DNA from 2 places in the Burkholderia sp. MR1-5-21 genome. Region 1 is predicted to be linked to the other one. Evidence: riboswitches for the same ligand, from Rfam matches in the RefSeq annotation. Region 1 holds a riboswitch; the other holds the start of a gene.

Region 1 (6,909 bases):
TCGAGCAGGCGCCGGCCGATCACGAGATCCTCGGTGCAGTACGGCAGCACCTTGAAGCCGTCCTTGACGAGCTGCGCGGCGGCCTCGATCAGGCCGACCGGGTCGGGCTGCAGCGTGTAGTCGTCGCCGATCAGCTCGAGCTTGATCCAGTCGGTCTCGAACACCTCGCGCGCCATGTGCGCGGTCGTGAGCGCCTCGGCGACGGTCTGGCAGCCCGCCGTGTTCGGCAGGAGCGGCACCGCGTGGCGCTTGAGCAGGTCGAAGAAGCCGGCCTCGGCGGTGCCGCCCGACATCTGGCGGCGCAGCGCGACCGTCACCATCCCGGGCCGCGCGGCGGCGATCGAGTCGGACAGCGATTGCAGCGACGGATAGCGCGACGTGCCGAGCAGCACGCGGCTTGCAAAGGTTTCGCCGTACAGCGTCAGCGCATCGGCGGAAGTGAGGGACGTCATCTCGTGTTCCTGGAAAGAGCGGGGACGAACCGGCGGCGCTCAGCCGCCCGCGACGGGGTGCACGACGTCGAGCTTGTCGCCCGCCGCGAGCGCGCGCGCCGCATGCTGCGTGCGCGCGACGAACGTGCCGTTCAGCGCCACCGCGTACGGCGGACGCGCGCCGAACGCGCTCAGCGCATCGGCAACCGTCGCGCCGTCGGGCAGCGTCAGCATCTGTTGATTGATCTGGATATCCATGGCGTGCTTCGTCGAATTCGGGAAGGCGGCGCGCGTCAGGCCGGCTGGCGCGCGTCGTCTCGGTGATGAAGGAGATCCGGCCAGCGCGCCGCGCCGCGCCACGCGGCGAACGCATCCGTGCCGCCGAGCGTGCCGGTGAGCGCGGCCTCGGCAAGCGCGACCGCGGCATGCGCGACTTCCGGCGCGATCATGAAGCCGTGCCGGTACAGGCCGTTGACCGCAAGCGTCGCCGCGCCGTCCCAGATCACCGCCGGACGATGATCGGGCAGCGTCGGCCGGCACTGCGAATTCAGCTCGAGGATGCGCGCCTCGCCGAACGCCGGATGCACGGAGAACGCGGCGCTCAGCAGCTCGAGCGCGGAACGCACGCTGACGGGCGACATGTCCTCGCCCTCCACTTCGGTCGCGCCGATCACGTACAGGTCGTCCTGCTTCGGCGCGATGTACAGCGGATAGCGCGGATGCAGCAGCCGCACGGGCCGCGTCAGGCCGATGCCGGGCGCGTGCACGCGCGCGACCTCGCCGCGGATGCCGCGCAGCGCGGGCAGCACCGGCTTCGCGCCGAGCCCGCGGCAGTCGATCGTGAAGTGTGCGTCGGGCCGGTTGTGCGCGTCGATCGCGACGTGCCAGTGCGTGTCGACGCCGCGCTCGGCGAGGCCCGCGGCAAGCGCGCGCAGCGCCTGGCGATTGTCGAGCTGGCCTTCGCGCGGCAGCAGCAGCCCGCGCGCGAAGCGGCCCGCCAGCGCGGGTTCGGCCGCATCGACCTGCGCGCCCGCGAGCGTGACGAAGCCGCCGTCGAGCAACTCGGCCGGCGCGTTCGCGCGCACGCGTCGCTCGAACAGCGGCGCCTCGGCGCGATCCGCGTGATGCCAGACGACCAGCGTGCCGTGATGCTGGAAGAACACCGGTTCGGGCAGCTCGGCGAGCCACTGCGGCCACCGCGCGAGCGACGCGGCGCCCAGCTCGGTGATCAGCAGCTCGGCGCTGGCCGCCTCGGCGAGCGGCGCGAGCATCGCGGCCGCGATCCAGGCGGCCGACTGCTCGCCATCGGGGCCGCCGCGCTCGTACAGCGCGACGCGGTGCCCGTCGCCGGCGAGCCGCCATGCGATCAGGCGGCCGACGAGGCCGCCGCCCAGCACCGCGAAATCCGGCCGTGAGTTCATGGCGGTCATCGCGCGCCCTCCTCGCGGAACACGCGTGCGTGACGTGCGGACGCACGTGCGCGAGCCCGTGCGAATGCACGCGGGGCGAAACAAAAGACTGAAGATTGAACGGTCATCGCATCCTTCCGTAACGCGCAATGCGCGTACCCAAAAGGACGAAACCGGCAGCAAAGGCCGGCCGGGCGGGACAGGGCGCTGGCAATGGGGAGGCAGCCAGCACGGCCCGGCGGGATCGGAAACTTCCCGCGCCGGTATTACCCGGATCGGGTGCAAAGGGTCTCTCTCAGCCTCGCCGCGCCGCCCGAACCTTCTGCCGGCCGCGCACGAAGCACCCCTGTTTCGTCGACGGCCATTAGACCATAAAAGCGGAAAGCGCCGCAAACTGTCCCCGGTCGGCAATTTCACCGATGCCGCGCGCCGGTCTGGCACAATGCCCGCAGGCCGGCGCGCAATCGCACGCCGGCGGCCGTGTCACCGCCGGCCGTGAAGGACCGTCCAGGAACATTAAGGGCCGTTTAAGATGCGCGGGTCACCATCCGGAACACCCGCGCCAGCCGGCACCCAGGCGGCACTTTTCCCGGCATGCCGTTTCGCGGCGCGCGCCCTGCCCCACCCGGCGCGCGCCGGCTACTCATCAGGAAGCACATGACCCAATCGACCCACACCGCCCACGACATGCCGCAGGACGAGCGCCCGGTATCCGCGTGGAGCCTCATCAAGCCCTACTGGGTCTCGTCCGAGTGGAAGATCGCATGGGGACTGCTCGCGACGATCATCGCGATCAACCTCTGCGTCGTCTGGATCAACGTGCGGCTCAACAAGTGGAATGCGGAGTTCTACAACGCGCTGCAATCGAAGGACGTCCACGATTTCCCGAACCTGCTGATGCAGTTCTCGGCGCTCGCGTTCGGCTTCATCATCCTCGCCGTGTACGGCCGCTACCTGCGGCAGATGCTCGGCTTCCGCTGGCGCCAGTGGCTCACCGAGCGCTTTCTCGGCCAGTGGCTCGGCGACCGCGCGTTCTACCGGATCGAACGCGATCGCCTCGCCGACAACCCCGACCAGCGGATCACCGACGACCTGCAGTCGTTCGCGACGACCACGCTGTCGCTGTCGCTCGACCTGCTGTCGACGGTCGTCACGCTCGTGTCGTTCATCACGATCCTGTGGTCGCTCGCGGGCGCGCTGACGTTCACGCTCGGCGGCACGCCGATCGCGATCCCCGGCTACATGGTGTGGGCGGCCGCGCTGTACGCGGTGGTCGGCTCGCTGATCATCCAGAAGGTCGGCCATCCGCTCGTGTCGATCAACTATCAGCAGCAGCGCGTCGAGGCGGATTTCCGCTTCGGGCTGATCCGCGTGCGCGAGAACGCCGAGCAGATCGCGTTCTACGACGGCGAGAACACCGAAAACGGCAACGCGCACAACCTGTTCATGCGGATCCGCGACAACTGGTGGCGCGTGATGAAGTACACGAAGCGGCTCACGTTCGTGCTGAGCTTCTACGGCCAGATCGCGATCATCTTCCCGCTCGTCGTCGCCGCACCACGCTACTTCGCGGGGGCGTTCTCGTTCGGCGTGCTGATGCAGATCTCGTCCGCGTTCAACACCGTCAGCGACTCGTTCTCCTGGTTCATCAACAGTTACAGCACCCTCGTCGAATGGCGCGCGACGGTCAACCGTCTGCGCGAATTCAAGCGCGTGATGGGCGCGTCGCACCTGAAGGAAAGCGTGTCGCCCGCCACCGAGCACGGCGGCATCAACCTGCATTACGTCGATTCCGAGCAGCTGTCGACGTCGTCGCTGAAGCTCGCGCTGCCGAACGGCAATGCGCTCGCGGACATCGGCACCGTCACGATCGAGCCCGGTTCGCGCTGGCTCGTGATCGGCAAGTCGGGTTCGGGCAAGAGCACGTTCATGCGTGCGCTCGCAGGCCTGTGGCCGTTCGGCGACGGCGCGATCGACGCGCCGGTCGGCGCGCGGATGATGTTCGTGCCGCAGACGAGCTATCTGCCGATCGGCACGCTGAAGGCCGCGCTCACCTACCCTGCCACCGCCGACACGTTCAGCGACGACGCGTGCCGCGACGCGCTGCGTGCGTGCCGGCTCGAGGACTACGCGGACCGGCTCGGCGAGACCGCGCACTGGACCCGCGTGCTGTCGCCGGGCGAACAGCAGCGTCTCGCCGGCGCACGCGTGCTGCTGCACAAGCCCGACTTCCTGTTCCTCGACGAAGCGACGAGCGCGCTCGACGCGGACAACGAAGCGCGCCTCTATCACCTGTTCAACGAGCGCCTGCCGCAGGCCGCGATCGTCAGCATCGCGCATCGCGAAGCGCTCGCTGTGTACCACGGCGGCACGATCAACGTCGAGCGCGTGAGCGACAACGACAGGGTCGCCGCGTAACGCCTGCGAATCGGCGGCCGGAGCGCGTCGAGCGTCCCGGCCGCCGTCCGCACCGGCGCACCCCGTTCGCGGGTTTGCGCTGGCCACCGGGCCCGTTCACGCTTGCGCCGGCCCCGGCTCCCCTCCTCCCGTCTCCTCCAGCGCAATCGACGCCGACACGATCGGCCGGTGCGACACCCCGTCGTGCGACAAATGGCTCTCGAACAGCGTGAGCGCATCGAAACGCAGCGCGACCGGCGCGTGCAACGCGCCGCCGTGCGCCGGCTGGCCGACCGCGTAGTGCGGCAGTCGCGCGAGCGTCACGTGCGGCCGGAACGGCCGGCGATCGGTCGGCATCCCGATGTCCTGCAACGCCGCGACGAGCGCGTCGTTCAGCGCGATCAGCGCCGGTTCCGCGCCCAGTTCCGCGACGATCAGGCGCGCCTTCGGCAGGCTTGGCCACCACGCGAGCCGCTCGACCTGCTGCAGCGGCAACGCATGCGCGGCCGCCAGCACGGGTAGCCGCACGGCCAGCGCATCGCATGCGCCGCGCTCGATCGCGCCGAGAAACGCGAGCGTCACGTGAAGCTGCGCGGGCTGCGTGTGGCGCGCGCCGCGCGTGACCGGCAACGCGTGCAACGCGTCGCGTGATGCCGCATCGGGCATCAGTGCGACGAATGCACGGAGCCGGTCCGCGTCCATGGTCAGCGCACCGCGACGCCGGGCGCGGCCCCGGTTTCGAGCGCCGCCGCCGGACGCTGCGGCAGCGGGCCGTGCTCGCCCCACACGTCGGTCGGCAGCACGCGCGCGAGTTCGGGAATCGTGTTGCGCGTGAACACCGGATCGGCGATGCCTTCCGCACGCTGGCGGCGGTAGTCGCGCCATGCGGCGTGCGCGTACTTGCCGAGCGCGAGGATCGCGATCAGGTTGATGATCGCCATCAGGCCCATGCTCGTGTCGGCCATCGCCCACACGAGCGGAAGCTGGCCGACGCTGCCGAACATCACCATCGCGAGCACCGCGATGCGGAACAGCGGCAGCATCCCGCGCCGCTTCGTGATGAACTCGACGTTGCCTTCCGCATACGCATAGTTGCCGATCACCGACGAGAACGCGAGGAAGAAGATCGCGACCGCCATGTAGGTGCCGCCCCATTCGCCGACATGGCTGGAGATCGCGCGCTGCGTGAGCGCCGCGCCTTCCATCCCGGCGCCGATCTCGTACTGGCCGGACAGCAGGATCACGAACGCGGTCGCGCTGCAGATCACGATCGTGTCGACGAACACGCCGAGCATCTGGATCAGCCCCTGCGTGACCGGATGCCGGGTGCTGGCCGTCGCAGCCGCGTTCGGCGCGCTGCCCATGCCGGCTTCGTTCGAGAACAGCCCGCGCTTCACGCCGATCGCGACCGCCTGGCTGACCGCATAGCCGGTCAGGCCGCCCGCCGCCTGCTCGAGGCCGAACGCGCTCTTCACGATCAGTGCGATCACGTCCGGCACCAGCGCGACGTGCGTCGCGACCGCGTAGACCGCGAGCGCGAGGTAGCCGATCGCCATCAGCGGCACGATCACCTGCGCGACCGTCGCGATCCGGCGGATCCCGCCGAAGATGATCGGCGCGGTCAGCAGCACGAGGCCGAGGCCGACCGCCGCGCGGCTCCAGCCGAACGACGTGTGGAACGCGTCGGCGATCGCATTCGCCTGCACCGCGTTGAACACGAAGCCGAACGCGAGGATCAGCGACAGCGAGAACAGCACGCCGAAGCCGCGCGAGCGCAGGCCCGTCTGGATATAGTACGCAGGGCCGCCGCGATACGTGCCGTCCGGATGCGAGACCTTGAAGATCTGCGCGAGCGTCGCCTCGACGAACGCGGACGACATCCCGACAAGCGCCGTCATCCACATCCAGAAGATCGCGCCGGGCCCGCCGACCGTCAGCGCGACCGCGACACCGGCGATGTTGCCGGTGCCGACGCGGCTCGCGAGCCCGGTCGCGAACGCCTGGAACGACGAGATGCTGCCCGGCTCGCCCTTGCTGCCGACGAGACGCATGCTGAGCAACAGCGCCTTCAGCTGGATCATCCGGAACCGCAGCGTGAACCACGCGCCCACGCCGAGCAGCAGCGCGATCAGCACGTAGTTCCACAACACGCCGTTGACGGCGTCGATCAGCCCTTGCACGAGTGCTTCCATCCAGTGTCCTTTTAAATGGGGTCAGTCATGTCGGCCACGTTGCGCGGCCCGGAGGGCGACATGATATGACAGTTCGCAAGGATTATTACAAAACGAAAGGAATCAAGGATGACGGAAAATCGGCGCCGAATGTCTTCAGATTAGGCGACGTCCGCGACAAAAGCGGCGCGACGGGAGGGAGAGGGAAAGCTGGGCGGACGCTCAGGGACAAACACGCGCGCGTGACCGTGGGTCACCGCAGCCCACAAAAAAAGCCGGGCGCCCTTGCGGACACCCGGCTTTCACGCGAACCCGCGCGCGGCGCTTACCGCGGCAGTTCCGAATGCCCCATCAGGTACGCATCGACCGACCGCGCGCACTGGCGGCCTTCGCGGATCGCCCACACGACGAGCGACTGGCCGCGGCGCATGTCGCCGGCCGCGAACACCTTGTCGACCGACGTGTAGTACGCGCGGTCGCCTTCGGTCGCCGCACGCGCAT
Region 2 (6,909 bases), on a different contig from region 1:
GCTTCACGATGTCGGGCTTCGCACGCCACACGCGGTCGAAATTCGAGAACCCGGTGCCGAAATCGTCGATCGCGATCAGGAAGTCGCGATGCTGGATCATGTCGATCGTGCGGGCGAGCTCGGCTTCGTCGCGCGATGGCTGCTCGACGACTTCGAGCACGATCCGGTTCGGCGGCAGCGCGAAATGATGGCACAGCGACTCGACGAATTCGCGTTGCACGAGACCCGAATCGAGCACCCGCGGCGTCACGTTCAGGAACAGCCAGCCGTCGCCGATCCCTTGTGCGACGAAATTGGCCGTGTGCAGGCAACGGGCGAGCCGGTCGAGCAGGAGCGCTTCCTCTTCACCGCGCGTGCGATCGAACAGCGCACCGGGCGAGATTGCCTGACCGTTCGCGTCGATCACGCGCAGCAGCGCCTCGTAGCCGACGACGCGCTTGTGCGTGATCGACAGCACGGGCTGGAATACGCTGCGCAGCGCCGCGCCGCGAAAGTCGGCGAGCCAGCCGGCCGGCGTGGGCGTCAGGCGTTCGAGCAGGGATTCGAGCGAAAGGTCGAGAGTCTGCGACATGTCAGCAGCGCTCGCAGACGGACGGCAACGCGGCGTCGCGGTGCGTCGCAGCGGCGGCCGCACGCGCAGGCAGGCGCGGAAAAACGTGGCCCATCTTGACCGCCTCCTGCGGATATTTGTTTCGAGTGTAGCGAGATCCCGGTGGATCGCGTATCAGGGTAACTCCACACTCGCTCCGCGTACAGCCTGAACCAGGCGCCGGGCGTGCATCGACGTCAACGTGGATCGACATCGCGCAGACGCAAAAACGCGCCCAATCGGGCGCGTCCGGTTCACGAACAGGCGGGCGGCACGCGAAGCCGGCGTCCGCCGACGCCGTCAGGCTGCTTTGCCGCCGCGCGGCCGCATGCCCGGAATCCGCTTGATCACGCCCGTCGCGAGCGCAGTGCCGACGAGCACGATCGCGCAGCCTTCGATCATCACGGCCGACACGTGCTCGCTCAGGAACAGCGCGCCCCACAACAGGCCGAACACCGGAATCACGAACGTCACGGTGATCGCGCGCGCGGGTCCGATGTGGGCGATCAGGTAGAAGAAGATGAAATACGCGATCCCCGTGCACGCGATGCCCAGCGCGAGCACCGAGCCCCAGGCGTGCGCGCTGATCGGCGCCGCAGGCCACGTCGCGATCGCGAACGGCAGCAGCAGCACGGTCGAGCCGATCATGCTGCCGGTCGCGTTGACGAGCGGGTCGACGCCGGTCAGCTTGCGCTTCGTGTAGTTGGCTGCGATCCCGTACAGCAGCGTCGCGCCGAGCGCCGCGGCGGCGGCGAGCGCGGTCGCGCCGGCGCCCGTGCCGCCGGGCGCGCTCGCGATCTGGTCCCAGACAAGCGTCAGCACGCCCGCGAAGCCGATCACGAGACCGAGCGCACGCGGCAGCGACAGCTTGTCCTTCAGCCACAGGTACGCGACGAGCGCGCCCCACAGCGGCGTCGTCGCGTTGATCACCGACGTCACGCCGGCCGACAGCGTCAGCTCGGCGAACGCGAACAGGCAGAACGGCGCCCCGGAATTGAGCACGCCGACGACGAACAGCGGCCACGCATGACGGCGCAGTTGCGTGCCGAGATCGGCAGGTTTGAAACGGGTGAGCGCGAGACCGGTCAGGAACAGCGCGCCGATGCCGACGCGCAGCGCCATCAGCGGCGCAACGCCGAACTCGGCGACGCCGATGCGGATGAACAGGAACGACGCACCCCACAGGGCAGCGAGCACGGTCAGCAGGGAAGCGTTTTTCGGTGACATCGATCGTGGGCCGGAGGGCCGGGGAGGGGATGCGCTGAATCTTACACTGCGTTAACCGGCCGACGTTTCACGATCGGATGAAACGGCAAGAAACGGTAAGAAGCGGTAAGAAGCGGCAGAACCGCTTGCTGCCGGCGATGTCGGGGGCCATCGGCGACGGCTGGTCTGGCTGGGCGACGTTGCGACGGTGACAGCGATCAGTGATGATGCCAGCCGCCGCCGTGGCCGCCGAAACCGAAATTGAGCGACACAGACGGGCCCCACCAGCCGCCCCAGGCCGGCGCATAGTAGGCGGGTGCCGGATAGGTCGGATAGGCCGGATAGTAATAGGGGGCTGGCGCCACGTATGCCGGCGCCGCCGGAACGGGCGCGGCGGCGTAATAGTCGGACGGATAGTAGCCGTACGGGTAATAGCAGCCGGCAAGCGTCGCGCATGCGAGGGCCGCCGCGACGAGTGTTCTGTTCATGATGTCTCCCCGGCAAGGTGGGCGGTGAGCCGATTCTTAAGCTTACGCCGCGCTGTCGTGACACGATGTGCAAAACGGTAACGGATCATTTCGGGTACCGCTACGGGTACCGCATCCGGATTCCCGAAACGACATGCCGCGAGCGGCATGGCCCGCGGCGCGTCGCAAGCCCCCCGGCGAGCACGCAAAAACGGCGCTCTCCGCATGCGGAAAACGCCGTCTGTCAGAGTCAGGCTGCGCCCCGCACGGGGGCGGCCGGCTTATTTGCCGACCTGGTTGCCGATGATGCCGCCGACGGCTGCGCCGCCGATGGTCGACAGCGCATTGCCGCCGATCGCCGCGCCGGCGACGCCGCCGACGCCCGCGCCGATCGCCGTGTTGCGTTGGCGCGCAGTCATCGAATCGCACGCCGACAGGCTGGCCAGCGTCGCGACGAGCAGCGTGCACATCCCGATACGTCGGATCGTGTTCATGATCTTGTCCTTGATGTTGTGAACGGAGGACGCACGACCGATCGGTGGCCGCGCATGAACCCAATCTACGCGCCACCCCTCGCGGCTGCTGTAAGGACTTGTTAGAGCGTTCGTGCTTTCGTAATCATTTGTTTCCCGTGCGCTCGCGGGCACGCGGCAGGCAGAAAAAAAGCCCGCTCGAAAGCGGGCTTCGTGCATCGCGGAGCGATCCGGCGCTTATTGCCGGTGATGCTTACTGGCGGTGATAGATCTCGGCGCCGGTCTTCACGAACTCGACGGCCTTGACCTCCATGCCCTTCTTCAGCGCCTCGGTTTCGGACACGCCTTGCTGCGCCGCAAACTCGCGCACGTCCTGCGTGATCTTCATCGAGCAGAAGTGCGGGCCGCACATCGAGCAGAAGTGCGCGACCTTCGCCGAATCCTTCGGCAGCGTCTCGTCGTGGAATTCGCGCGCCTTGTCCGGATCGAGGCCGAGGTTGAACTGGTCTTCCCAGCGGAACTCGAAGCGCGCCTTCGACAGCGCGTTGTCGCGCACCTGCGCGCCCGGGTGGCCCTTCGCGAGGTCGGCTGCGTGCGCGGCGAGCTTGTACGTGATGATGCCTTCCTTCACGTCGTCCTTGTTCGGCAGGCCGAGGTGCTCCTTCGGCGTCACGTAGCACAGCATCGCGGTGCCGAACCAGCCGATCATCGCGGCGCCGATGCCCGACGTGATGTGGTCGTAGCCCGGTGCGATGTCGGTCGTCAGCGGCCCGAGCGTGTAGAACGGCGCTTCCTTGCACCAGTCGAGCTGCAGATCCATGTTTTCCTTGATCAGCTGCATCGGCACGTGGCCCGGGCCTTCGATCATCACCTGCACGTCGTGCTTCCACGCGATCTGGGTGAGCTCGCCGAGCGTCTTCAGCTCGCCGAGCTGCGCTTCGTCGTTCGCGTCGTAGATCGAGCCGGGGCGCAGGCCGTCGCCGAGCGAGAAGCTCACGTCGTACGCCTTCATGATCTCGCAGATCTCTTCGAAGTGTTCGTACAGGAAGCTTTCCTTGTGATGCGCGAGGCACCACTTCGCCATGATCGAGCCGCCGCGCGACACGATGCCCGTCATCCGGTTCGCGGTGAGCGGCACGTACTGCAGGCGCACGCCCGCATGGATCGTGAAGTAGTCGACGCCTTGCTCGGCCTGTTCGATCAGCGTGTCGCGGAAGATTTCCCAGGTCAGGTCCTCGGCCTTGCCGTTGACCTTCTCGAGCGCCTGGTAAATCGGCACCGTGCCGATCGGCACCGGGCTGTTGCGGATGATCCACTCGCGCGTTTCATGGATGTGCTTGCCGGTCGACAGGTCCATCACCGTGTCGCCGCCCCAGCGGATCGCCCACGTCATCTTGTCGACTTCCTCGCCGATCGACGACGTGACGGCGGAGTTGCCGATGTTCGCGTTGATCTTCACGAGGAAGTTGCGGCCGATGATCATCGGCTCCGATTCCGGGTGGTTGATGTTGGCGGGGATGATCGCGCGGCCGCACGCCACTTCCGAGCGCACGAATTCCGGCGTGATCTCGGTCAGCGCGTTCGGGCCGAACGCGGCGGCGCCGAATGCCTGGCCCGCGTGCTGGCGGCCCATCATCGCGGCGAGCTTCGCGCCGTTCGGGCCGCTCGCCTTCAGGCTCTCGAGGTACTCGGCGCGGCGCTGGTTCTCGCGGATCGCGATGTATTCCATCTCCGGCGTGATGATGCCCTGGCGCGCATAGTGCATCTGCGTGACGTTCTTGCCTGCCTGCGCGCGGCGCGGGTGGCGGTGCAGGCCCGGGAAGCGCAGGTCGGCCGTGGCCGGGTCGGCCGCGCGCTCGCGGCCGTAGTCGCTCGTGAGGCCCGACAGCGTCTCGGTGTCGCCGCGCGCTTCGATCCAGCGCTGGCGCAGGGCCGGCAGGCCCGCACGGATGTCGATCTTCGCGTCCGGGTCGGTGTACGGGCCCGACGTGTCGTACACGTAGATCGGCGGATTCTTTTCGCCACCGAAGCCGGTCGGCGTGTCGGACTGCGTGATCTCGCGCATCGGCACGCGGATGTCGGGCTGCGAGCCCGTCACGTAGATCTTGCGCGAATTCGGCAGCGGCGCGACGGCCGCGGCGTCGACGTGGGCGTCGGCGGACAGAAACTTCGGATTGGCGTTCATGCAATCTCCTGTATCGGCCCGAGTCGGTGCGTGGCGATGACTCGGGTCCCATGGCGAATGTGGGGCTCGAGCTAAGCAGGAGACGAGGTTCGTGAGGCGGCGGGTTTCGTCAGAAGGATGGCGGCGAAGCCCGTACGCTTCCCTGCGCTGGCATTACCCAGATCAGGTTCAAAGGGTATTTCTCACCCGCAATGCCGGTTTATTGACCGAACGCATTGCAGGACCCCCGCGTTAGCAAGCGCACACAATACACCGGCTTTGCGGCGGTTTCAACCGGGGGCAGATCAGGCGTGTGCCTCGGCGTGCGCGTGCGATGGCGACGTGCGTGCGGGCGGGTTGGCCGGGAGAACGTCGGGCGGGTGTTTCAGGCGGAAACGGCGGGGAAAACCCGGAGGCGTCGAGGCTTGCCCGGGAACGCAGCGGCGAGCGGCCGAGCCGGTCGCGATCATCCGCCGCGAAAACTAAAATGTTTTGTGACGGGGCTGTCATTTCACGTGGCCTCGTCCGACTATTCGACTCCTCAAACCCACCCTGAAGGAGTGATGTCATGAAGAAGAACGTATTGATCGCCGCCTGTCTCGCCGGTTTCGCCTTTGCAGCCACGGGCGCCTACGCACAGAACGATGCGATGTCGAAGGATCAGTCGTCGATGTCGAAGGACCAAGCGCCGATGTCGAAGGACGCGATGGGCCACGACGAGATGGCCAAGGACAGCGGGATGAAGAAAGGTGCCATGGCGAAGCACGACACGAAGAAGAAAGGCGCGATGTCGCACGATTCGATGGGCAAGCCGATGAACGACGACAAGTCGAACAAGATGTCGTACTGAACGCATCGTCCGCGCGCGTGCCGGGAGCGACCGGCCGCCGGCGCATCCGCCGCCGGCCGGGTACCGGTGCCGCACGCCGCGCGCTTCCCGGACGTCGTGCAGGCGGTCGGCCTGCCGTCGTGCGGTTAGCCGACACAATCGAGGAGGTGCGTGATGCCCGCCGTTCCTGTTCCCGAGCACGCGGCCGCCAGGCCGCCCGTGCAAACGATCCATCCGCTGTGGGTGCGCGTGAGCCACTGGCTCAACGCGCTCGCGGCGATCGTGATGGTGCTGTCCGGCTGGCGCATCTACGATGCGTCGCCGATCTATCCGCCGTTCATGTTCCCGCACGGCATCACGCTGGGCGGCTGGCTCGGCGGCGCGCTGCAATGGCATTTCGCGGGGATGTGGCTGCTCGCGGGCAACGGCCTTTTCTACCTGACGATGGCGATCGCGACCGGACGCATCACGCGCAAATTCCTTCCGGTCACGCCGCTGGCGGTGCTGCGCGACTTGGCAGCGGCGCTGCGCGGCAAGCTCGCGCACGATGACCTGAGCGTCTACAACGCGGTGCAGCGCGCCGCGTACCTGACGGCGATCGCTGATCTCGTCGTGCTCGTGCTGTCCGGTCTCGTGATCTGGAAATCGGTGCAGTTTCCGCTGCTGCGCACGCTGCTCGGCGGTTACGACAACGCGCGCGTCGTGCATTTCTGGGCGATGTCGGTGCTCGTCGCGTTCTTCGTCGTGCATGTCGCGATGGCGTTGCTGGTGCCGCGCTCGCTGCTCGCGATGCTGCGCGGGCGCTAGAGGAGATCATCATGTCCGAACCCGAAGACCGGCGCGTGCGCCAGCGCTGGACGCTCGACCGGCAGTCGCTCGCGCTCGATGTGCGGCGCGAGCTCGAGATGCCGTCGCGGCGGCTGTTCAACCGGCGCCTCCTGACGCTCGGCGGCCTGACGATGCTGACCGGCTGCACGCTGCAGGACGACGCATCGGTCAATGCGTTTCTCGAAAAGGTGTCGCGGATGAACGACCGCGTGCAGGCATGGCTGTTCAGCCCGCAGCGTCTCGCGCCGACCTACACGGAAGCCGACCTGACGCGTCCTTTCCCGTTCAACGCTTTCTACGCGATCGACGAGGTGCCGCATGTCGATGCGTCGACGTACAGGCTCGCGCTGTCC

Evidence for each region. Region 1 has a riboswitch for thiamine pyrophosphate ahead of ACV229_RS28155 (FAD-dependent oxidoreductase). Riboswitches for the same ligand answer to the same signal wherever they lie in the genome.
Region 2: another riboswitch for thiamine pyrophosphate. It lies ahead of thiC (phosphomethylpyrimidine synthase ThiC); the one in region 1 lies ahead of ACV229_RS28155 (FAD-dependent oxidoreductase).

What each region holds. Positions count from the first base shown of each region.
Region 1 covers NZ_JBSAXD010000024.1:55,833-62,741, forward strand. The annotation lists gene ACV229_RS28145 (thiazole synthase) at 1-452, opposite strand, end outside; gene thiS (sulfur carrier protein ThiS) at 492-689, opposite strand; gene ACV229_RS28155 (FAD-dependent oxidoreductase) at 725-1,861, opposite strand; TPP riboswitch at 2,076-2,198, opposite strand; gene ACV229_RS28160 (ABC transporter ATP-binding protein/permease) at 2,498-4,258, shown strand; gene thpR (RNA 2',3'-cyclic phosphodiesterase) at 4,355-4,939, opposite strand; gene ACV229_RS28170 (alanine/glycine:cation symporter family protein) at 4,942-6,429, opposite strand; gene ACV229_RS28175 (glutamate synthase subunit beta) at 6,734-6,909, opposite strand, start outside.
Region 2 covers NZ_JBSAXD010000014.1:173,872-180,780, forward strand. The annotation lists gene ACV229_RS20500 (EAL domain-containing protein) at 1-571, opposite strand, end outside; gene ACV229_RS20505 (DMT family transporter) at 890-1,816, opposite strand; gene ACV229_RS20510 (hypothetical protein) at 2,014-2,283, opposite strand; gene ACV229_RS20515 (glycine zipper 2TM domain-containing protein) at 2,544-2,756, opposite strand; gene thiC (phosphomethylpyrimidine synthase ThiC) at 2,989-4,920, opposite strand; TPP riboswitch at 5,042-5,158, opposite strand; gene ACV229_RS20525 (pentapeptide MXKDX repeat protein) at 5,468-5,749, shown strand; gene ACV229_RS20530 (cytochrome b/b6 domain-containing protein) at 5,903-6,535, shown strand; gene ACV229_RS20535 (molybdopterin-dependent oxidoreductase) at 6,547-6,909, shown strand, end outside.